3 regions of the Lysinibacillus sp. Bpr_S20 genome follow, and region 2 is predicted to be linked to each of the others. Evidence: riboswitches for the same ligand, from Rfam matches in the RefSeq annotation. Region 2 holds a riboswitch; each other region holds the start of a gene.

Region 1 (7,789 bases), on a different contig from region 2:
CACGGTTTAATGATGCGATAGATGTTGTTAAAGGAATACCTTTTGGACAAGCCGCTACACAGTTTTGTGAGTTACCGCAGTTTGCAAGGCCTCCATCACCCATAATTGCATTTAAACGTTCGTCTTTAATCATTGCACCAGTTGGGTGAGTGTTGAATAGACGTACTTGTGATAGTGGAGCTGGTCCGATGAATGAAGCTTTTTCAGACACGTTTGGACATGCTTCCATACATACACCACAAGTCATACATTTAGATAATTCATAAGCCCATTGACGTTTACCTTCTGGCATACGTGGACCTTCACCTAAATCATAAGTACCATCGATCGGAACCCATGCTTTAACTTTTTTAAGAGCGTTGAACATACGTTCACGGTCAACTTGTAAGTCACGAATAACTGGGAAAGTTTTCATAGGCTCAAGTTTAATTGGCTCAGTCAATTGGTCAACAAGTGTTGAACATGATTGACGTGGGCGACCATTGATAACCATTGAACATGCACCACAAACTTCTTCAAGACAGTTCATATCCCACGTTACTGGAGTAGTGTTTTCACCATTTTCAGTAACAGGATTTTTTTGAATTTCCATTAAAATAGAAATTACGTTCATACCATGGCGGTAAGGTACTTGGAATTTTTGCCAGTAGCTATTGCCGCCTTTTGTATCTTGACGTAAAATTTCCACTTTAACCATTCTTCCAGTATTAGCTGCGATCATAACTTTTAGTCTCCTTTCGCAGAGTAGTCGCGTTTACGTGGTGGAATTAATGAAACGTCAACTTCTTGGTACGTAATGATTGGATTACCAGTAGTTGGGTCAAACTTCGCCATTGTTGTTTTTAAGAAGTTCTCATCATCACGGTTCGGGAAGTCTGGTTTATAGTGAGCACCACGAGATTCGTTACGTAATAATGCACCTTTTGTCATCACTTTCGCAAGGTAAATCATATTTTTCAACTGACGTGTAAAGTGAGCACCTTGGTTACTCCATTTTTGTGTATCGTTGATGTTAATGTTTTCCCAACGTTTTTGGAATTCATCAAGTTTGTTTAATGTATCTTCAAGTTGGTCGTTGTAACGTACTACAGTCATAGTAGCAGTCATCATTTCACCAAGCTCTTTATGAAGTAAGTAAGCGTTTTCTGTGCCATCCATTTTCATGATAGCATCCCACTTAGCTTGTTCTTCTTTAACGCGAGCATCAAAGATTTCTTGTGGAAGATCTTCAGCATGCTTTTTAAGATGTTTAACATAATCTACTGCGTTTGGACCAGCAACCATACCACCATAAATAGCAGATAATAATGAGTTTGCTCCAAGTCGGTTTGCACCATGTTGAGAGTAATCACACTCACCTGCTGCAAATAAACCAGGAATTTCAGTCATTTGGTTGTAGTCAACCCATAATCCACCCATTGAGTAGTGAACTGCTGGGAAAATTTTCATTGGTAATTTACGTGGATCATCACCTACGAATTTTTCGTAGATTTCAATAATACCACCAAGTTTTACATCTAATTCATGTGGATCTTTATGAGAAAGATCTAGGTATACCATGTTTTCACCGTTGATACCTAGTTTTTGGTTCACACAAACATCGAAAATTTCACGTGTTGCAATATCACGTGGTACTAAGTTACCGTAAGCTGGGTATTTTTCTTCTAAGAAGTACCAAGGCTTACCATCTTTATAAGTCCAAATACGGCCACCTTCACCACGAGCTGATTCTGACATTAGACGGTTTTTGTCATCTCCAGGAATAGCTGTTGGGTGAATTTGAATGAACTCACCATTCGCGTATGAAGCACCTTGTTGATAAACGATAGAAGCAGCAGAACCTGTATTAATAACAGAGTTTGTTGTTTTACCGAAGATAATACCAGGGCCACCAGTCGCCATAATAACAGCGTCTGCACGGAATGATTTAATTTCTTCTGTACGCATATCTTGCGCTACGATACCACGACAAACGCCGTCAGGATCGACTACTGCACCAAGGAATTCCCAGTGCTCATATTTGTTAACTAAACCAGCTACTTCGTGAGAACGAACTTGCTCGTCTAGTGCGTATAGTAATTGTTGACCAGTTGTAGCACCAGAAAATGCTGTACGGTGGTGTAATGTACCACCAAAACGACGGAAATCAAGAAGACCTTCTGGAGTACGGTTGAACATTACACCCATACGGTCCATTAAATGAATAATACCAGGGGCTGCATCACACATACCCTTAACTGGTGGTTGGTTCGCTAAGAAGTCCCCACCGTATACTGTATCGTCAAAGTGGATCCAAGGAGAATCCCCTTCACCTTTAGTATTTACTGCACCATTAATTCCGCCCTGCGCACATACAGAGTGTGAGCGTTTTACAGGAACTAATGAGAATAAATCAACTTCAGTACCAACTTCAGCTGCTTTAATCGTTGCCATCAGACCAGCTAGACCGCCGCCGACAACAATTATTTTGCTTTTCGCCATGATTATTTCTCACTCCTCTTAAAAAATTGCAATGATTGTCATGTGCTCTATAGTAGCTTCTATTACATTAAACGAAAGCTAAAATAGCAGCCACACCAACTACACTTAGAATTACGAAAATAATGTTTGTTACATAAGTAGCAATCTTTTGAGACTGAGGAGATTGTGTAATACCCCAGCTTACTAGGAATGCCCATAAACCGTTTGATAAGTGGAAAGTTGCTGATATAATACCAACAATGTAGAATCCAAGCATGAATGGATTAGAAACAATATTCGCCATCATGTCGTAATCAACTTCTGTACCAAGTGCTTTTTGAATACGAGTTTGGAAAATATGCCATGCAATGAAGATCACTAGGAATACACCTGTGAAACGTTGTAATGAGTACATCCAGTTACGGTATGTGCTGAAACGTCCTGTATTTGGTGTAGCAGTGAATGCAATGTAGACACCATAGAATGCGTGGAACATTAATGGAATATAGATGACAATCCATTCAACTAGGATAAGGAATGGAATCTTTTCCATATTTGCGGTAGCTGCGTTATAATTTTCTGCTCCGCCTGTTGCTGTAAAGTTAATTAACAGGTGCATCGTTAAAAACAGACCTACTGGAATGATACCAAGTAGAGAATGTAAGCGACGCCATAAAAACTCTCGATCTTTCGACAAGACTGTTACCCCCCTTAGTACTTAAAATAGCACAACAAAAGAAGTCATCATTTTGTAACTGATACTTCATTGACTGTGTATTTCATCATGGTACAATATTATGACATGTTTATTGTACTCTCAAGATCTACGAGCGTCAAGGCAACTTAGAGTTTTTCATATTCCTTATTAAAGTAACATTCTAGTACATGACGCGTCGTTTTTTCTCGAAAAATCTATCTTTACTTTATCAGTGTCAAATTTCAAGAAAATTCTAAGAAAGAAGGATTTCAATGTTAAACACTTCATCTCCTACAATCTCAGCATTTGGCTATGAGATAATTCGCGATTATATTTTATCTTCCATTCTTGGTAAGCATGAAGGAGATGTCCTTTATTGGGCAGGAAAAGACCTTGCTCGGAAGTTCCCTTGTAAAAATCAAGAAGAGCTTATCGCATTTTTCGCAGATGCCTGTTGGGGTAATTTAGAGCTCATCAAAGAATCGAAGGATGGACGTATATTCCAGCTAACAAATGATCCAGACCTGTTACAAATCGGTCTTCGTAGTTTTAGACTTGAAGCAGGATTTATAGCTGAACAAATCCAGCAAGCAAAAGGTTATTTAACAGAATGCTATGATGAAAAACGTGAAAAGCACCAAAACGTTATGTTTACAGTAAAATGGGACGTCAAAGAACGAATCATGAACACCGTTCCCGCAGAATAAAACAAAAAGGATTGTCATTCCAAATCGTGGATGACAATCCTTTTTTCTATTCATAGTTGTGCATGTCTTTCTTTTAAAAGCACATCTATTAACGAAATAAATGCTTCTAAAATATTTAACGAGTGTTGAATCATTTCCTCTAAGTTAATGATTGATAGTTCATTCACTAATTTTTGTGCGGCCATGTGTACTAATTCATGAGGTTGCTCTATATGCCGATATTCCGGTAAATGTTGAAATTCCTCAAAATGACCATAATACCATTTCCCAAATAGACACTGATGATGCGTTTTTATTGTTTCTTTATGACCAGCCTTTTGAATAGCATTACGTAAAAAGCTAGCATGATCCATTAACCTTGCTGCCAATTGGCTAACTACCGTTTGCTCTGAAGGCTTTCGGATTGTTGGTGCAATAGCTCTTAACATTTCAGATACTTGATTTTGTATGATTTCTGAGAAATCACTAGTATGTAATAATTCCGTCGTTGTTTCCGCTAATCGGCCTACAGCAATTACATTTTCTTCTGATGCGGCTGTTATTTGATGGATGCCATCTGCAGCTTCCTCAATATTTTGACTTGTGACAGTCAAGTTAGCAATATTGTCCTTCATAATACTTAAAAAGTCAGTTAAATAATGTTCGACTTGTTTGATATTGGTTATTGTATTATGTAGTTTCTTATCAATGACTGACCTAATCTTCGTCATTTCATGCAATGAACCTTTCGAGCTGCTTGCTAACTTTCCTACCTCCATCGCGACAACATTAAAGCCCTTACCATGTTCACCAGCACGTGCGGCTTCAATAGATGCATTTAACGATAGAAGTTGTGTTTGATCAGCAATCCCAGTTACACTTTTACCGATATCATCCATTTTGGTCATTTCATCATACAACTGCTCTGTTGAATGAGTTCCTTTAGTCAGCAACTCCTGAACCATTTCACCTTTAGTAATGGACGATTCCATTTCTTCTACAAGTAATAACGAATGCTGTTTTATTTCTTGAATGTTTGCATTTACATTTTGCTCAGACGAAAGCATCTCTTCTGTATTTGACGACATTTCTTCACTCATTGCTGAAATTTCCCCTACACTCATTGAAACATTCTGAACCTTTAAAGCCGTTTGAAAATTAATTAACTCCATATGTGCTAGAACAAAGTCTAAAATCGCATTTTTCACATCAATACTTTCCTGTTCAAGTTCCAATTCTAGAATTCGCTTTTTTAATATTTGTATTTCTAAATCATTGTTTGTTTCAACGCTTTCATCCACTGACTTTTGAAATAAACCGAATAATACCATACAAACTCCCACCTTCCCCTTGGTAAAACATGTCACATTTTATTATATAACAATAGAATTGCATAAAATAGTAAATTTGATGTGAACAAAAAAAGAATGTGCCATTTACTGACACACCCTCTTCAATATTATGTAAAACGCCATAGTGGTGGGGCTTTCGGTACATAAAACATTGGTTGAAATTCGCTACAAAAGCATCTCCTGAAAGAGGTTAAATTCATCATGTAATGCATTTGCTGCACGAATCATGTCGTCCTGGGGTACAACTACAGACACTTTTATTTCCGATGTACTTACCATTTTTACAGGGATATTTTCTCGACGTAGACGATCAAACATGCGCGCAGCCACCCCTGGATTAGATGCCATCCCCGAACCAATAATAGAGACTTTTGCCAAACCGATTTCAAAATCAGCAAAACTGAACCCTAGCGATAATTTGCTATCTTCTAGGACACGTAAAGCTTCTGCAAACTCCTCTTTCAAAATCGTAAATGATACAGTCGGCTTTAAGCCATCAATTATTGCTTGTACGATTATATCAACATTTATGTGATTTTCAGCAAGTTTTGTGAACATATCTGCTAACGAAGCATTGGAATAAGCATCATAACCAACCGTTAAGCGAATAACGTCTGACTCATAGGCAACACCACGTACCATTAAATTTTTCTCCATTTCAACTTCCTCCTTCAATAAAGTACCTACTGTATCTCTCTCGCTCGCCCGAATGATAACTGGGATTTGAAACTTCTTTGCTAACTCTACAGCTCGTGGGTGCATAATTTGTGACCCTAAGTTTGAAAGCTCCAGCATCTCATCATAGGAAATTTCTTTTAACTTTTGCGCCCCAGCGACATGACTTGGATCAGCAGTATAGACTCCGTCCACATTCGTGTAAATATCTACGCGCTCTGCCTTCAATTTTGCTGCTATCGCTATAGCCGCCGTTTCCGCTCCACCTTTACCAAGCGTCGTAATATTCCGTAAATTATCGATCCCCTGTTCCCCAGCTACGATGACGATTTGTCCCTGTGCAAAATGCTCTTCTAGTCGACTAACATCAATCTCATCAATACGTGCATGACCATACAGAGCATCGGTTTGAATACCAGCCTGCCAGCCTGTTAATGACACTGCATTATATCCTTCTTCCTGCAAAGCAAGTGCCACTAACGAACTTGCCAATTGAGCGCTTGTTGAAAATAGTGCGTCTAGTTCACGTTTAGAAGCATTGTCCGATAGATTACGGACCATTTTCGCTATTTCTTCAGCCACACTCCTCATTGTTGACGTAACAACGACAACATCGAAACCTTTTTCCTTTTCTGCAATCGCCTTTTTCACAACATTTTGAATGTGCTCTGTTGAAGCGAATGCCGCACCTCCAAATTTCATCACAATTCTCACCATCTGTATCATTCTCCTTTGTCATCCATCATTTCATTGCGTTTAAAGTAGCTAGACCTTTGCGGATCTTCACAAAAATAGCACTGTAAAAGCAAAGCATCATGAGCACTCACATTTCTCAGTTCCTAATACTTCCGTCCCTTATTATCAAGAACAGATTTTAGTATGGATCTTTGGCATTGACGCTACTTCTATAAGCCCAATATAGTGCCTTGATAATAAGGGAAATCTTCCGGCATCATTCCTTAACAGTACGAAAAGTTGTCTCTAGAAAACTAAAAAAAGCAACCCTCACATAACGTGAAAGCTGCTTATAACATGTACAATAAAAGTAACTTGCGCATGTGTGATAGCCCTCCGAAACGGTTTAGAATCGACAGTCTTACATCTCTTAAATGTAAAACCAGCACAGCATCGGAAACAACGATGCTCTACTTCGGCAAGCTCCCCTTTTATACATTTTCAATGGACTTGTCCGTCCTCTAATGCACTACTCTTGAACCTTGCACCTCTATCATCACTAAATAGTGAACGTATTTAATTGAACCTTAGTGGAAAAATTCCCATTTTATATATAGAAGTAACTAAAAAACTAAGGTGTTGTATATAACATTGCTAAATCAATGTTATATACAACCTTAGCATATGTCTAATCCTTTGACAATGTCTCTTATTGAAATTTTTTCCTTCGCGTAATTGACACTATCGCTTTGCTTTATTTCAGTAATTCTTTGTAGCTACAGCTTCATTTTTGCTACAAAGAACTATCTGCTGAATGAAAGTAAGCATAGATATTGTTAGCTAGATTAGTAGGTATCCCTGCTTCTTCTAATGCCTGTATGCTTGCCTCACGTATTTTTTTGACAGAGCCAAAATGCTTGAGCAATTGCTGTTTTCGCTTTGGACCAACGCCCTCTATCTGATCAAGGACAGACTGTATAGCATGCTTTTCGTGTTGCTGTCGTAAGAAGGTGATCGCAAAGCGGTGTACTTCATCCTGAATTCGTTGTAGTAAATAGAATCCATCGCTTGTGCGCTTTAACGCAATTACTTCAGGTGGATCACCAAAAAGGAGCTGTGACGTATTATGCTTGTCATCTTTTGCTAATCCGGCAATTGGAATGACAAGACCGAGCTCATCTTCTAATACTTCACGCGCGACCTCCATTTGCCCCTTCCCACCATCAATTAGTACTAAATCTGGT
Region 2 (7,789 bases):
AAAAATAATTCTGTAACTCCAATAACGTTTAAAACGGCTGTATCTTTAATGTTCATAATTAATTGGTTACCTGTTGCCGGCAATATATTTCGGGCAACTTGTGGTAAAACAACATGTAGCATGATTTGAACATGATTCATACCAATGGCCGATGCAGCCTCGTACTGCCCTTGATCAATGGAAACAATACCGCCACGCACGATTTCTGCCATATAAGCACCCGTATTGAGTGAAACCACTAAAATACCTGCTGTAATAAAATGCATATCAATACCAAATGCTATATCTAATCCGAAAAATACAACCATTGCTTGTACAATCATTGGTGTACCACGGAAGAATTCGACATAGCAAGTAAGTATAAAATTAATGAGTTTTAAGCAATAAAATTTTACACCCTTTTTACGAACTTTGATGGTATGCATAATTCCAATGAAAAATCCGATAAGTGCACCAATAATTGTACTACTAATTGAAATAAGTAATGTATAATAAGTACCTCGTAAAAACATTTGCCAGTTGTTCTCAACAATAGAAATAATCCATTCAAGACTCATGATGTTCCTCCTAACCACGTCGTGTTGCTTGTTTGTTACAGTATCTTATGAAACTTTTAGCTAAGACATTATTAAATATTTTGAGAGATTTTGTGATTGCACGGACTAGCAAATAGCCCGTGCATGTAAGTTTATGTTATTGAGCTGCTGGTTGTTGGTTAATGGCTTCTTCCATAATTTTTTGGCGCTCATCTTCTGAAATACCTTTTAAGATGTCATTGATTTTTTCAAGATCTGCATCACCTTTGCGTACACCAACTGCGATTGATGTATTTGAAATATCTGTCTTGAAGCCTTTTTCAAACTTTACATACGTAAATTTATCATTTGCAGCAGCAGCCGAAATACCTTCTGGACGTTCTGCTACATAGCCGTCAATTTTTCCAGCTTCTAAAGCTACACGCATAGCTGGGAAGTTATCCATTGCAGTTTGTTTTTTTACACCTTTGATTTGATCAATAACTGTGTAGTTAGAAGTATTTAATTGTGATGTGATTTTAGCTCCAGAGAAATCTTGGATGGATGTTGCTTTTTCATATTTGCTTCCTTTTTTAATAACCATGACAAAATCAGATGTATAGTAGTTTTCTGTGAAGTCGATTGTTTGCTTACGCTTATCGGTAGGTGACATACCAGCAATGATTGCATCGATTTTATTTGATTGTAGAGCTGGTACTAAACCATCCCATTCTAATTTTACGATCACTAATTCTTTTCCTAAGCCCTCCGCTATTTTTTTGGCCATTTGTACATCATAGCCACCTGCATATTCTGCATTATCGGCAATTTTTACTGCGCCATTTGCATCATCTTGCTGCGTCCAGTTAAACGGAGCATAACCTGCTTCCATCCCAATACGGAATTGAACGCCACCCTCTTTTGTATCAGTACTTGCAGTGCCTTTACTAGATGATGTCGTATCCTTCTTGTCACTCGTACCACAAGCTGCGAGCAAAATTGCGGTCATTACGGCCAACATAAATACTAACAATTTTCTTTTCATCAAATATTCCCCTTTTCTATAAAAAAATAAGACAACTGTACAAAAAAAGACCTAAGTACTGAACTTAGGTCTTACTTTTTTTAACAGTTGCCCAAATCCTCACTATAATTCCATCATTCCGAGATAGCACAACCTAGTAAACCTGGAAAATAATTCACTAGGACAGTCCTGCACTTATTCACTGCAGACCCAGCATAAAAGTACGAGCTCCTTTTATACTTCGGCGATAGTTCCTTCTTCATTGCGTCTTCGCTTGCTTGTACTCAACAATGAACTAATAAATACCGCGCCTCTACCTCACAATAGGATAAATGTGAGGTTTGTTTATTTAATTGATATTAAGATACTACTATAAAAGTAACTTATTCGTCAAGATAATTTTATTACTTTTCAGACTAATTACAATATTAGGGTTTTTTATCTATTTTATAGCCAAATATACACTCTTACAATGTTGAAAATGATGACTCCGCTTAGCCATGAGATTTCAATAAAAGCGTATGTCGTCGCTTCGTGCCTGTTCAAGTCGTTCCGGCCAATCTTTCCGTCACTTCGGCTGTTTTATCCGTCGCTTTGACTTTTCTTTCCGTCGTTCCGATCAATCTTTCCGTCGCTTCGTGCCTGTTCGTCGTTCCGGCCAATCTTTCCGTCGCTTCGGCTGTTCTATCCGTCGCTTTAACTCTTTTTTCCGTCGTTCTTGCTGCTGTTTCTGTCGCTTTGTGTCCGTTCCATCGTTCCGGTCAATCTTTCCGTCGCTTCGATTGTTTTATCCGTCACTTTGACTCTTCTTTCCGTCGTTCTAAGTGCTGTTTCCGTTGCTTCGTATCAGTTCCTCGTTCCGGCCAATCTTTCCGTCGCTTCGGCTGTTTTATCCATCGCTTTGGCTCTTCTTTCCGTCGTTCTTACTGCTGTTTCCGTCGCTTCGTATCAGTTCCGTCGTTCCGGCCAATCTTTCCGTCACTTCGGCTGTTTTATCCGTCGCTTTGACTTTTCTTTTCATCGCTTCGTGCCTGTTCGTCGTTCCGGCCAATCTTTCCGTCGCTTCGGCTGTTCTATCCGTCGCTTTAACTCTTTTTTCCGTCGTTCTTGCTGCTGTTTCCGTCGCTTTGTGTCCGTTCCGTCGTTCCGGTCAATCTTTCCGTCGCTTCGATTGTTTTATCCGTCACTTTGACTCTTCTTTCCTTCGTTCTAAGTGCTGTTTCCGTCGCTTCGGTTCTTTTATCCATCACTTCTTTATAAATTGATCCATAAAAAGATAAAAAACCCTGCGAAACAATGTTCGCAAGGTTTTTATAAGCCCAGGAATTAAGAATTTAATAATAAATCTTCTGGGTTTTCAAGTAATTCTTTAACAGTTTTAAGGAAGCCTACAGAATCTTTACCATCGATAATACGGTGGTCATAAGAAAGTGCTAAGTACATCATTGGGCGAATTTCTACTTCACCATTCACTTCAACTGGACGTTTTTTGATAGTGTGCATACCAAGGATAGCAGCTTGTGTACCATTCATGATAGGTGTAGACATTAATGAACCGAATACCCCACCATTTGTAATTGTGAATGAGCCACCTGAAAGATCTGCTAAACCTAATTTTTTATCGCGTGCTTTTTTCGCTAGGTCTGCAATTGAATCTTCAATTTCTGCAAAGTTTTTACGGTCAGCATCACGTACAACTGGTACTACTAAACCTTCTTCTGTTGATACAGCTACACCGATATCAAAGAAGTTGTTTAAGTGAATTTCATCACCCACGATTTGTGCGTTAACATATGGGTATTTTTTAAGTGCTGCAACTACAGCTTTTGTGAAGAATGACATGAAACCAAGTTTTGAGCCAGTTGACTCGAAGAATTGGTCTTTTTTACGAGAACGTAAAGCCATTACGTTTGTCATATCTACTTCGTTAAATGTTGTTAACATTGCTGTAGATTGTTTTACTTCAAGTAAGCGTTTTGCAATTGTTTGACGGCGACGGCTCATTTTTTCAACTGTCACACGTGATTCATCAACTGCTGCAACTGCTTTCGGTGCTGCTGGAGCTGCTTGTGGTGCTGCAACTGGAGCTGTACCATGAGCTGCTACGTCTTGTACACGAACGCGGCCTTGTGGATCTACTGGAGATACAGCAGCAAGGTCAATACCTTTTTCACGAGCAAGTTTACGAGCTGCTGGAGATGCGATTACACGCTCACCAGTAGTTTCTTCTACAACTGGTGCTGCTGCAACAGGTGCAGGTGCCGCTTGTGGTGCTGCTGGAACTGGTGCTGCCTCAACTGGAGCTGCCGGAGCAGGTGCTGCGCCTTCGCCAGCTTCTACAACTGCGATTACTTGACCTACTAGTACAGTATCGCCTTCTTCAGCTAAAATTTGAGTTAAAACTCCCGCTTCTTCAGAAATGATTTCAGCGTTTACTTTATCTGTTTCAAGTTCAACGATGAATTCACCTTTTTCAACGCGATCGCCCACTTTTTTTACCCACTGTGCGATACTACCTTCTGTAATCGATTCTGCTAATTCAGGGACTTTAATTTCAGCCACTTTCATTTCCTCCTTTAATAAACGTGCATTGTGCACATTAGAAGGGCTACCGCCTTAGCAAGTAGCCCGGCTCTCATTAATTAATATGTGATTATTTAACTTTTAAAGGCTCAGCAACTGCTTCTTCTACAAGTGCTGCTTGAGCTGCTTTATGAGAATCTGCATCACCTTCAGAAGTCGAACTCATTGCAGGTCGACCTACATAACGTAGTTTTTTACCTTCTGAAAGTTCGTGTAATGTTTCTAATGCATAATTCCAAGAACCTTGGTTTTTAGGTTCTTCTTGTACCCAAACGATTTCTTTTACATTAGGATACTTAGCAATGATATCAGCAACTTGCTCTTTTGGGAATGGGTAAAGTTGTTCTACACGAATAATGTGTAAGTGATCGAAGCCTTCACCGTCTTTAATGCGGTCTGCAATGTCGATCATTACTTTACCTGTACCTAATACAATACGTTCTACAGCTTCTGGTTTCGAACCTAGACCTGGTTGCTCAATTACTTCTTGGAATGAGCCATTTGCCAATTGTTCAGCGTTCGCTGCAGCTAATGGGTGACGAAGTAAGTACTTAGGTGAAACCACTACAAGTGGACGAACACCTTCAGTTCCTAATAATGCTGCTTGACGACGTAATAAGTGGTAGTAGTTACCTGCGTTTGAGCAGTTCGCTACGAACCAGTTATTTTCAGCTGACATTTGTAAGTAACGTTCCATACGGCTTGAAGAGTGTTCTGGTCCTTGACCTTCATAGCCATGTGGTAAAAGAATAACTAAACCAGATTTTTGACCCCATTTAGCACGTGCACCTGAAATAAAGTTATCGAACATAACTTGTGCCATGTTAGCAAAGTCACCAAATTGAGCTTCCCAAACTGATAGCACATGATCATTTTCTAAATTGTAACCATATTCAAAGCCTACTACCCCAGCTTCTGTAAGTGGAGAGTTGTGTACTGTAAATGATGCATTTGCACCTGAAATATGGTGAAGTGGTGTGAATAACTTACCATTGTTTTTGTCATGTAACACTAAGTGACGTTGAGAGAACGTACCACGTTGTGCATCTTGACCTGTAAAACGTACTGGAGTGCCATCTTGAATAATCGTTGCATATGCTAAAGTTTCTGCATGACCCCAGTCGATTTTTGCAGAAGCAAATGCATCACGGCGTTTTTCTAAAATTTTACCAAGTTTTTTCTGTGGTTCGAAGTTTTCTTCAAACACTAAAAGCTCTTCATTAATTTTTTCTAGACGTTCCGCACCAACTGCTGTATCAATTTGTGGGAATTCTACTTTTAATTCTTCAGGCATTTCTGGATGCTTATGCTCATCTTTGTCTGCCATTTCTTTCACATGATCATAAGCTGCTTGCATCTCTGCATAAATAGCTTTATCTAAAGCTGCTACTTCTTCAGCAGAAACTACGCCTTCAGCTGCTAATTGAGCACCGTATAAAGCGCGAACTGGTTCATGTTTAGAAACTAATTTATATGTTTCAGGGTTTGTTACAGTTGGATCATCCGTTTCATTATGACCATGACGACGGTAACCGATAAGGTCAACGATGATATCTTTACCGAATTTTTGACGGTAGTTAGCTGCAAAGCGTCCTACTAAAGCTACAGACTCAGGGCTATCTGCATTTACATGCACAACTGGTACTTCATAACCTTTTGCAGGGTCAGAAGAGTAAACAGAAGAGCGAGAGTCTTGTAATTCAGTTGTAAATCCAATCATGTTGTTAGCAATGATGTGGATTGTACCACCAGTAGTGAACCCCTCAGTTTTTGCAAAGTTTAATACTTCTGTTACGATCCCTTGACCTGGGAATGCAGCGTCACCATGCACAAGAATACCTAATCCTTTTGTGCGGTCATGAATAGCTTGCCCTGGTTTAGAAGTGTCATCTTGTGCTGCACGTGCAGTACCTAAAACAACAGGATTCCCTACTTCTAAGTGAGATGGGTTGTAAGCTAGCTTTACATTCATACCAGATTCACGCATATATGAAGCACCCATATGGTACTTAACATCACCAGTCCAGCCTTTTGTAATTTCAAGGCGGCCGTCTTCTGGGATAAATAAATCATTAGATACATGTGCAAAGTCAGAGAACATCATATCGTATGGTTTATTTAAAATGTGTGTTAACACGTTTAAACGACCACGGTGAGCCATACCAATACGTACTTTTTCCACGTTATTTGCTTCAACTGTTTTCAAAATTTCATCAAATAGAACGATTTGAGTATCTAAACCTTCACCAGAGAAACGTTTTTGACCTACAAAAGTTTTATGAATAAACTTCTCGAAGTTTTCAACACGAGTTAAACGGTCTAATAAAGCTTTTTTCTCATTAGAAGTTAATGATTGTTTAAATGAACCTGTTTCAATTTGTGCTTGAATCCAATCACGTTCTTCTGTAGTTCCTACGTGATTATATTCAAACGCTACTTTACCTGTATAAACAGATTTTAAGTAATCGATTGCATCTTTACCATTTTTCACGTTTGCTGGCACATCTTTGAAGAAGACAGCTGCAGGAATTTCAGCTAAATCTGCAGCGCTTAGGTTGAACGCGCTTTCTTCAATTTGAGCTGTTTGTAGTTCACGGTTTTTCAAAGGATAAATATCTGCCGCTAAATGACCGTTTGAACGGATTGCATCTGCTAATTTCACAGCTGCTAACACTTTCTTGTAATCGCCAGCAGGAGCTGCTGCATTACTAGCTACAGCTACTTCACCTTCTACTACTACTGGTGCACCAAATTGTTGGAATAATAATACTAACTCCGGTTCTACTTCTTCAGGAGACTGTAAGAATAAGTCGTATTGCTCCATCACATATCCTAGGTTAGGACCAGAGAAAGCTGACCATGGAGAACTTACAGTTGTAACGTTGTTCGACATGAAAAATGACCTCCAAATTTTGCCTTTCGGCAGTTCCATTAATTAAAATACAATTAATTATATAATATTTCTTCGTTCTTTTAAAGGATGTTTGACATCTTATCCAATATTTAAAGAACGTTTTTTCCATCTCAATCTTACTACTCTTCACAAAAAATACAACTCTTTTTAGCAAATTAAGCAATTTTATTCTCAAAGGATGAAATAATTAAATAAAGCATGTAATTTTCTCAATTTTTCAGCGGGAATTTCATCAAGAAAACGGTTCCAACATTTTTATCACTCTTGACTTCCACTGAACTATTGTATTTTTCAAGTAACATTTTTGTAATACTTAGCCCTAAGCCTGTACCGCCTATTTGACGATTTCTCGCCTCATCAACCCGATAAAAGCGATCAAAGATAAATGGAATGTTTTCTTCAGCTATACCAATTCCATTATCTTCTATTTTAATCAAAACTTCCTTCCCTAATTCAGATAGTGAAATTTGAATCTCAGGAATTTTTTCACAATAACGAATTGCATTCTCTATTATATTACGAACAATTTGGCTAAGTGCATTTTCTGTTATAAATAATCGCCCTATTTCTTCATCTTTCGACAGCGTCATTCGAGCTTCTGGATGAAGAATTCTTGTTTCCTCTATAACCGCTTCTATAACAGCTACTGCATCAGCCTCACATTTGATGTCCTTTTCTTCACGACGTGCTAATTCAAGTAATTCTTCAATCATTTTACGCATCCGTGCAATTTCCGTTAATGAGGTTTCAATA
Region 3 (7,789 bases), on a different contig from region 2:
TCAGGACAGTAAATGCTATTTGGATGACTTGCGTAAGCTTTACTTGCTGCACTGCAACCACAGATACATTTTGTTAGAGATTGTTGTTTTAATACAGCATATTGCAAGGCGAGCATGCCACCTGTTGAATGACCTGCAAAAGCCCATTTAGGAATATGTAAAGCTTCACGAATTGCTTCTAAATCTAAAATAATTTCTTCTAAATTCATTTGCTCATCTGCTTCAACTACAGCTGAATTACCTGCTCCCCGGACATTAATTAAAAAGACTTGGTAATACTCTGTGAACGGATTAGCAAACCAATATTAAAAAGACTTGGTAATACTCTGTGAACGGATTAGCAAACCAATTGCCTTTTTCATTAAAAGCCATGTAAAAATGTGTAATGGCAAGTGGCTCGCCGCTTCCCTTTACAAAATATTCGAAAGTTCCTCTTGGTGTTTCAATTAATTTTTGTTCCCACATCTTTAACACATCCTATTTATCAAAAGTTTGAATTTTCTAACAAATACTATTATACTCTTTTGGATTGCTCAATAGGAGAATTAATATTCCAAGAGCGTTGTTTGGTAGCCTTCCAAAAAAATGTTATTCAATAATATGGACCGATTGCTGCACAATATTGAGGAAACTCAAAATGTAATGTTGACATTACATTTTAGATTTTTTAATATTATATTATGTAATGTATACATTACATTTTAGGAAGGATGTAATTCATGAAGCATGGGGTGCGAAATTCAGTCAAAGAATTTAGGAAAGAAAAAGGCTTAACACAGGACCAATTAGCTGAAGGTATCTCTGTTACAAGACAAACGATTATAGCGATTGAAAAACAACGATATGAACCATCTATTGGTACTGCTATTAAATTAGCAACTGTTTTAGAATGCCCACTTGAAAAATTATTTTGGATTGAAGGAGAAGAATAAAATGAATGTATCGTATCGAACAAACTTTATTTTGCGTATAGGGATTCCATTGTATTTGTTTATTAGCTATTTCTTCATTTCACATTCTAAGTTAACATTGATCATTGCTATTTTAGCAACAATTCACCTGATTACATTTGGTCTTGACGTTCATAGAAAAGGGAAATGGAATAAAATCAATCTTCAGCATGACCAACGTACGCGAGATAATGCCTTATTTGCAGGAAATCTCATATATTGGTTTACCATTCTCGTTTTACTTTTAGGCACGTTATTAATACAAAATTCTATGATTTCCATTACGTATCCGAAGTTGGTTGGGTATCTTATCTTAATTAGTTTGCTCTTAAAATGGATAATACGAGATTACTTAAATAATCGAGTAGAATCTGAGGATTAAGAATGAACAGAAGGTGGTTGTGCGGCTGCTGAGACCTTTTATTACTGTTTAATATATGAATAAAACTGAATATAATTTTAGAGGTGCCTTACTTATAGCTGGTAATATAAGTAAGGCATTTTTTGTGTATTAATAGACTACTTAATTAGAAGCTTGTTTTTCTGAGAAGTTTTTTACTATGTGTTAGATGATTTTTTCTATAGGACAAAATTTTAAAAAAATTGCATGGGGGTATACCTCTCTCTTCATTATTGTAAATAGTTATTGTTTAAAGTGTTTGATGGTCATTTTTTTGTGGTTGTGTGCAGTAAGTCTTATAAAATATAGTAGATTATAAAGTTGACATATAAAAAATGGAATAATATAATTATTTCAAATATTTAAATAAGCCTCACTTTTCTGATAGTGAGGTAGAGGCGCGGCAATTAACAGTACCTAATGGAGTCCGAGAAGATGAGGAAGTTAGATAGAAGGAAGTGTCGCCGAAGTATGTGATGAGTTCTCGCCATCATATACTGGGTCTGTAGCGAATAGTTGCAGGACTGTCTTCGTAAACATACGTGTTTATGAAGTTGTGCTATCTCTGTTTAGACAAACGGTGGGAAGTTTAAATGGTCGATTCATTTTAGTTTCTAGAAATGAGTAGGTCATTTTTGTGTTAGACAGATTCTTTTTGCACGAAGAGTCTGTTTTTTATTTGTCTTTACATTTTGGAATTTGAGGTATTTTGGAGGGGATATTATGGAGAATACATCAACATTATATTATGAATTTTTACCGACTGACGGTCAAAAAATAAACGTGAACCCAGATAAAACAGCATTACTAATAGTAGACATGCAACATCAGTTTATTAGCCGAGACGGATTAGACGCGCAGATTGCAAGAGAAAAGGGCATGTTTGATCAGTGGGAATACTTTTTTGATCGTATCGACAATTTAACGATCCCGAACAATAAAAAGCTTTTAGATTTTTTCCGTACTAATAAATTAGAAGTAACATTTGGTCGCATTGCTTGCCATCATAAAGATGGACGAGATCGTTCTCCTGTACAACGCCGGCCAGGATGGAACAATATTTTATTGCCAATCGGTGACCCAGGAGCGGAGATGGTGGATGAATTAAAGCCTCTTGATGACGAAATTGTTGTAAATAAAACGACAGATAGCGTATTAAGTGGTACGAATTATGAATTTTTACTGCGTAATATGGGCATTGAAACAGTAGTTTGTACAGGTGTTGTCACAGATCAATGTGTTGCTTCAACAGTTCGAAGCTTAGCTGACGCAGGCTTTGAAGTTATTTTAGTTGAAGATGCATGTACAGCTGCAACGCAACAGCTTCATGATGCTGAAATTATGATTATGAATCAAATTTATTGCCAAGTGATGAGTACAGATGAAGTAATTGAGTTAGTAACGGAAGAACTATCAAAACGCGAACCTACGAAAGTGTGAGAGGAAATGGTCTATGAGTCAAACACCAAATGATCATACACCACAGTTAAAGCGTGTTTTAACATTAAAAGATTTAGTCATTTATGGTATTGCTTTTATGACACCGATTGCGCCAGCTTATATTTATGGCTTTGCAGCAGAGTCTACAGGTGGGATGTTGCCATTAGCCTACTTGATTGCGATGGTTGCAATGATGTTTTCTGCATATAGTTACGGTCGAATGGCTGCTGTTTTTCCAAATGGGGGGTCAACATATACATATACCCAACGTGCCATCAATCCGCATTTAGGTTTTTTTGCAGGTTGGGCAATGTTTATGGATTATGTCTTAGTGCCACTCATTGTATTCATGGTAGGTGCTTCCTATGCGAATGCATTAATGCCATCTGTTCCGTATTGGGTATGGGTGTTATTAATTGCAGGTATTATAACTACTGTCAATATTCTAGGTATTGGCATCGCAGCAAAAACAAATCAAATCCTCGTTATGTTTATGGGAATTGTAGTCGTTATTTTTGTGATTTTATGTGTAAAGGCAATTGTCGGTGGGGAAAGTGATACGTCGCTCTTTACTGTTGTGCCGTTTTTCAACGATGAAAAATTCGTTATGTCTGCAATTATTTCTGGTGCAGCAATGGCCTGCTTCTCATTTTTAGGGTTCGATTCGATTACAACACTTTCAGAAGAGGCAGTTAATCCAAAAGAGGATATTTGGAAGGCAGCTATTTTAGCTTGTTTAATCGGAGGACTTATTTTTATTGTGCAAGCTTACGTAGCTCAGCTCGTATGGCCTGATGTTACAAACTTTAGTTCAGCTGATACGGCTTTATTTGATGTAGCGGAAAAAGCAGGTGGTGCAATTCTTGCAACTCTTTATACGGTTGCGATTATTGTATCGACAGTGACAGCTGGTTTAACAGGACAAGCCAGTGCATCTCGTTTAATGTTTAGTATGGGGCGTGATGAGGTACTTTCGAAAAAGTATTTCACACATTTACATCCAAAATATCAAACACCAGTATACAATATTTTATTGTTGTGTGTGATTAGTGTTTTAGGAGCGCTGTTTTTATCAATAAATTTTGTAGCAGAATTAATGAACTTTGGAGGCCTGACAGGATTTATGTTTGTCAATTTGTCAGTGATTGTGTATTACTTCTTCCGTAAAAAAGAAATGAAAATAATTCGATACTTATTAATTCCAGGACTAGGATTTGGTATTTGTTTCTACTTATTTATTAATTTATCACCGATGACATTGAAGGTAGGCTTTATCTGGCTTGCAATTGGTTTTATCTATGTTTTCATTACGACGAAAGGCTTCAAAAAGAAACCACCAACTTTTACGGATTTATAAAATACCGAAAGAGCTTAGCGTAAATTTCTAAGATAAGTCAGTTATTTAACGTTGGTAATTTTTATCGATGTTAGGTAGCTGATTTATTTTAATACAGGAATTCCTTATAAATATTCAGGATAATATAGCTGGTACTGTATATCGAAGGATTTGAGGCGGATGAGATAGCCAAAAAATAATCCATAAGAAGTTAAAGATATAATAAAAACATTTGGGCTCGACAGGGCGTTAGCTGAAGTAAAAAACTGTTTGAAGATAATTCTTCGCTTGAATAGATAAATATGATGTCAATCGGGCGCATTATAATAAGGAATGCGTCTATTTGTATTTAAGGGCCATTTTATGGCAGAAGGATTTTATCTCCTTCTTAGAATGATATCGGGATGAGGGGATTGAATTGCGGAAGATTGTTAGTTTATGTTTACTATTGTTTTTGGTATCCTGCCAATCCGTACAAGTAAATGATAGTTCGCATATTACTGAAGAGGAAGTTGTTAGGGTGTTACAAGAGAATGGTGTTAAACTAGTGGGAGCTGAATCTTCAAGAGAAAACATCTTTGGTTCGAAATTAAAAGATGTGAATCCTGGTGCATATAAGTTAAGTGAAAAACAGCTTTTTATTTATGAATTTGCAACAGAAAACGACCGCGAGAAGGGTACAAAGGAGTTTGCTGAAAAGACTGCGACAATGAATTTGGTGTCTTTCAGTATGTTTAAAAAGAGAAATATACTGATTTTTTATTTACATGGACAAAATTTAAATTCAGAAAGTATACCATTTGAGAAAGAAATAAAAGGAGCACTCGACAGCATTAGTGAAGGATAAAAGGACAGAATGCTAACGTCTTTCTGTTAAAGGGCGCAATTCTTGAATTGAAATTGTGCCTTTTTCAGTAATAGGGTCATATTATTGAAAACAATAAGATATGTTCAAACGACGCTTTGGGTGCTTTTTTTATTCAACTAACGGCGCAGGATAGTTTAACAATTTATGTGGATTTTTATGGTAAAATATTTAGTGAGGTGGGGGATTTGCTCAAAGAAGAAAGAAAATTTATAAATAGTTTATCTATAAGAACTAAATTTGTTTCTTTAGGCGTAATCATAACTCTTTTGAGTATTTTTGTTGTGGATTTTTCCTTTAAATTTTTCTTGATTTGTTATTTGCTTGGAGTATTTTTAATCTTTATCAGTGATCTCATTGGTATAGAGAAGTTTAATAAAAACGCAATAGGAGAGATAACTTCAAGTTTTGGATTTGTATTGATTATGTTAGGGGTATTTGCACCCCTAGGAATTAATCCCAACTTTCATTATGGCATGATAATAGGGCCTTTTTTTATGTTAATTGGAACAACACTAAAGAGGCTAGCGAAGAAAAAAGGTTCTTAAACTAAACCAGCTAATAGATTGTCAATAAAAATCTTTTAAATTGACGGATTGTAATATTAAGTGCAACACCCAGAAGTCAATATAAAGGAAGCCCATAACGACCTCGTGTAGAATGTAGTTACCACACAAACATTCAAACGGAGGAATCGTTATGAGCTATACCCATCTTACCATATCAGAACGTGTAAAAATAGAAACATACCTAGAACTTGATTATCCGATTCGTAAAATAGCGAAACTCTTAAATCGTCAACCTTCTACGATTTCCAGAGAAATAAAACGCCACGCCGGTAGTACGGCTGACGAAGCGCAGGTACGTTACCACCAAAATAAATCTAACTGTAGTGCCAAGTCAAAATGTACACCCGAAGTAAAAGAAGCTGTTCAAGAAAAGTTGTGGGATACTTGGTCGCCTGAACAAATTGTCGGCCGCTTGTATCAAGGACAGCTAAGTTTTAAAACCATCTATCGCTGGATTTACGAGGGTTTTTTAGAAGTGCCTATAACCGTTCTCCGTCAAAAAGGAAAGCGCCAAAAGCCCCGCGAAACAAGAGGAAGATTTAACATTGGTACCCCAATTTCTAAACGCCCAAAAGAAGTACGTAAACGTGAAACCTTTGGACATTGGGAGTTAGATACAGTTGTATCTGGACGTGGGAAAGCAAAAGGTTGTGTAGCAACATTTATTGAGCGAATGACACGATGGTATGTTGGCTTTTTGATACCAGATCGCTCAGCTCAATCAATGGAAAGAGCAGTACGTCTACTTCATACTAAATTACCAAAAGGCGCTATAAAAACAGCCCCAACAGACCGAGGTAAAGAATTTAGCTGCTATAAAGTGTTAGAAAAAGACTTGAAAAATGATGTTTATTTTGCAGATGCCTATTCTTCTTGGCAACGTGGAAGTAACGAAAATGGAAATGGATTACTTCGCGAGTCCTTCCCTAAGCAAACCAATTTCGAAAAAGTATCACCAGAAGAACTAACAGAATCATTAAACTATATCAATAACCGACCAAGAAAATGTCTTGGTTGGAAAACTGCAAACGAGGCTTTTAATGAGCAATTGTTGCACTTAATTTGACAAATCATCAAATAAAAACGTGACGGAAAGTGGTTGATTATATGAATGTGAATTCTATTGCATCACCTCAACAATCATCATTCTATTCCAAAAATATTAGTGTGAAATCGGAAGAGAAATCAGTATTTCCCCTTAGTGAAACGGTAGAGAATATGGAGCAAAAAGATTCTTCTGCTATTTACAAGGAACTTTCGAGTAGATATGATGTCAGAAATGCTACCTTTGAAGAAATCACCGAAATGTCCAAAGCGCTATATGGAGTAGGAAAAATATCTTTTAAGGAGCATGCTGTTTTAACATTTGATTTTGATAAAGCCACTAACTATTTAAAACGGCATGCACCGGGATATATTGCAGCAGATTTTGATATGTATGAAACGTTTGCTAATAGTGCTGGGCAAAGAGATTGGATAGCTGAGTTTGAGGCAAGAGCATCGAAAGATTTTAAGTATGGTAATTTAATTGGTTATCAAAGTAAGATGAAGGTTCTTAATATTTTGGAACGATTATCAAGTTGAGAAAAAAGAGTAGCGAAAACTACTCTTTTAATTTTTTCTTGATATTTATTTGGCGTTGGTAAACATTTCATGATGGGATTTTTTCTTGTAAAATTAAAATAAATATCTAAAAGGGGTAGAATATGAGCGACTATTTCCGAATAAAGAAACGTCCACCATCAGATGAACCAATAAAATACACTATAAACAGGGATTATCTCAATACATCAATAGCTGAATATGAGGAAAACTTGAAGAAATATAATGCCAAGATTGTGTCAGTACGATACATTCGGCTTCTCCAATCCGAAAAAAGCAATACAGGAAAGATGGGGGAAATAACCCAGCGGACCGAGAGTAGTTTGAAAAAGACATAGACAATGTGTAAGGATCGACTGCTCTTTTTTGTTTTAGATGTTTTCGTATAGATAGTTGCTCCTTTGAAAATATCGATTAAAATATGGAGATATGTGAAAGAAGCAGTAAGTAAATGAAAGAAAGCCAACTAGCAAGTCAAAATACAGATATAAAAGAAGTGACGGCATAAAATATCAAAGCAATACCGACAATCATCGACCCTTTATAGGTCTCTCTCAAATCACACGATTCTTTTTTCATCTCTTTGTAAAATTTTATCGTCATAAACATACCACCCATCAATAACAC

What was found. Region 2 has a riboswitch for lysine ahead of MWJ95_RS18935 (transporter substrate-binding domain-containing protein). Riboswitches for the same ligand answer to the same signal wherever they lie in the genome.
Positions count from the first base shown of each region.
Region 1: linked by a shared signal. The riboswitch ahead of MWJ95_RS11985 (aspartate kinase) and the one ahead of MWJ95_RS18935 (transporter substrate-binding domain-containing protein) in region 2 are both predicted to bind lysine.
Region 3: linked by a shared signal. The riboswitch ahead of MWJ95_RS19650 (cysteine hydrolase family protein) and the one ahead of MWJ95_RS18935 (transporter substrate-binding domain-containing protein) in region 2 are both predicted to bind lysine.

Region 1 is NZ_JALNLQ010000004.1:215,480-223,268, reverse strand. It holds gene sdhB (succinate dehydrogenase iron-sulfur subunit) at 1-721, opposite strand, end outside; gene sdhA (succinate dehydrogenase flavoprotein subunit) at 727-2,481, opposite strand; gene MWJ95_RS12000 (succinate dehydrogenase cytochrome b558 subunit) at 2,549-3,157, opposite strand; gene MWJ95_RS11995 (YslB family protein) at 3,430-3,864, shown strand; gene MWJ95_RS11990 (methyl-accepting chemotaxis protein) at 3,915-5,174, opposite strand; gene MWJ95_RS11985 (aspartate kinase) at 5,361-6,587, opposite strand; lysine riboswitch at 6,927-7,106, opposite strand; gene uvrC (excinuclease ABC subunit UvrC) at 7,339-7,789, opposite strand, start outside.
Region 2 is NZ_JALNLQ010000009.1:47,034-54,822, reverse strand. It holds gene MWJ95_RS18940 (amino acid ABC transporter permease) at 1-557, opposite strand, end outside; gene MWJ95_RS18935 (transporter substrate-binding domain-containing protein) at 694-1,560, opposite strand; lysine riboswitch at 1,677-1,863, opposite strand; gene odhB (2-oxoglutarate dehydrogenase complex dihydrolipoyllysine-residue succinyltransferase) at 2,866-4,101, opposite strand; gene MWJ95_RS18925 (2-oxoglutarate dehydrogenase E1 component) at 4,193-7,015, opposite strand; gene MWJ95_RS18920 (sensor histidine kinase) at 7,246-7,789, opposite strand, start outside.
Region 3 is NZ_JALNLQ010000010.1:4,728-12,516, reverse strand. It holds partial or broken gene MWJ95_RS19665 (alpha/beta fold hydrolase) at 1-465, opposite strand, end outside; gene MWJ95_RS19660 (helix-turn-helix transcriptional regulator) at 720-932, shown strand; gene MWJ95_RS19655 (hypothetical protein) at 934-1,332, shown strand; lysine riboswitch at 1,736-1,920, shown strand; gene MWJ95_RS19650 (cysteine hydrolase family protein) at 2,074-2,790, shown strand; gene MWJ95_RS19645 (APC family permease) at 2,804-4,147, shown strand; gene MWJ95_RS19640 (hypothetical protein) at 4,545-4,973, shown strand; gene MWJ95_RS19635 (hypothetical protein) at 5,180-5,539, shown strand; gene MWJ95_RS19630 (IS30 family transposase) at 5,691-6,626, shown strand; gene MWJ95_RS19625 (hypothetical protein) at 6,668-7,144, shown strand; gene MWJ95_RS19620 (hypothetical protein) at 7,637-7,789, opposite strand, start outside.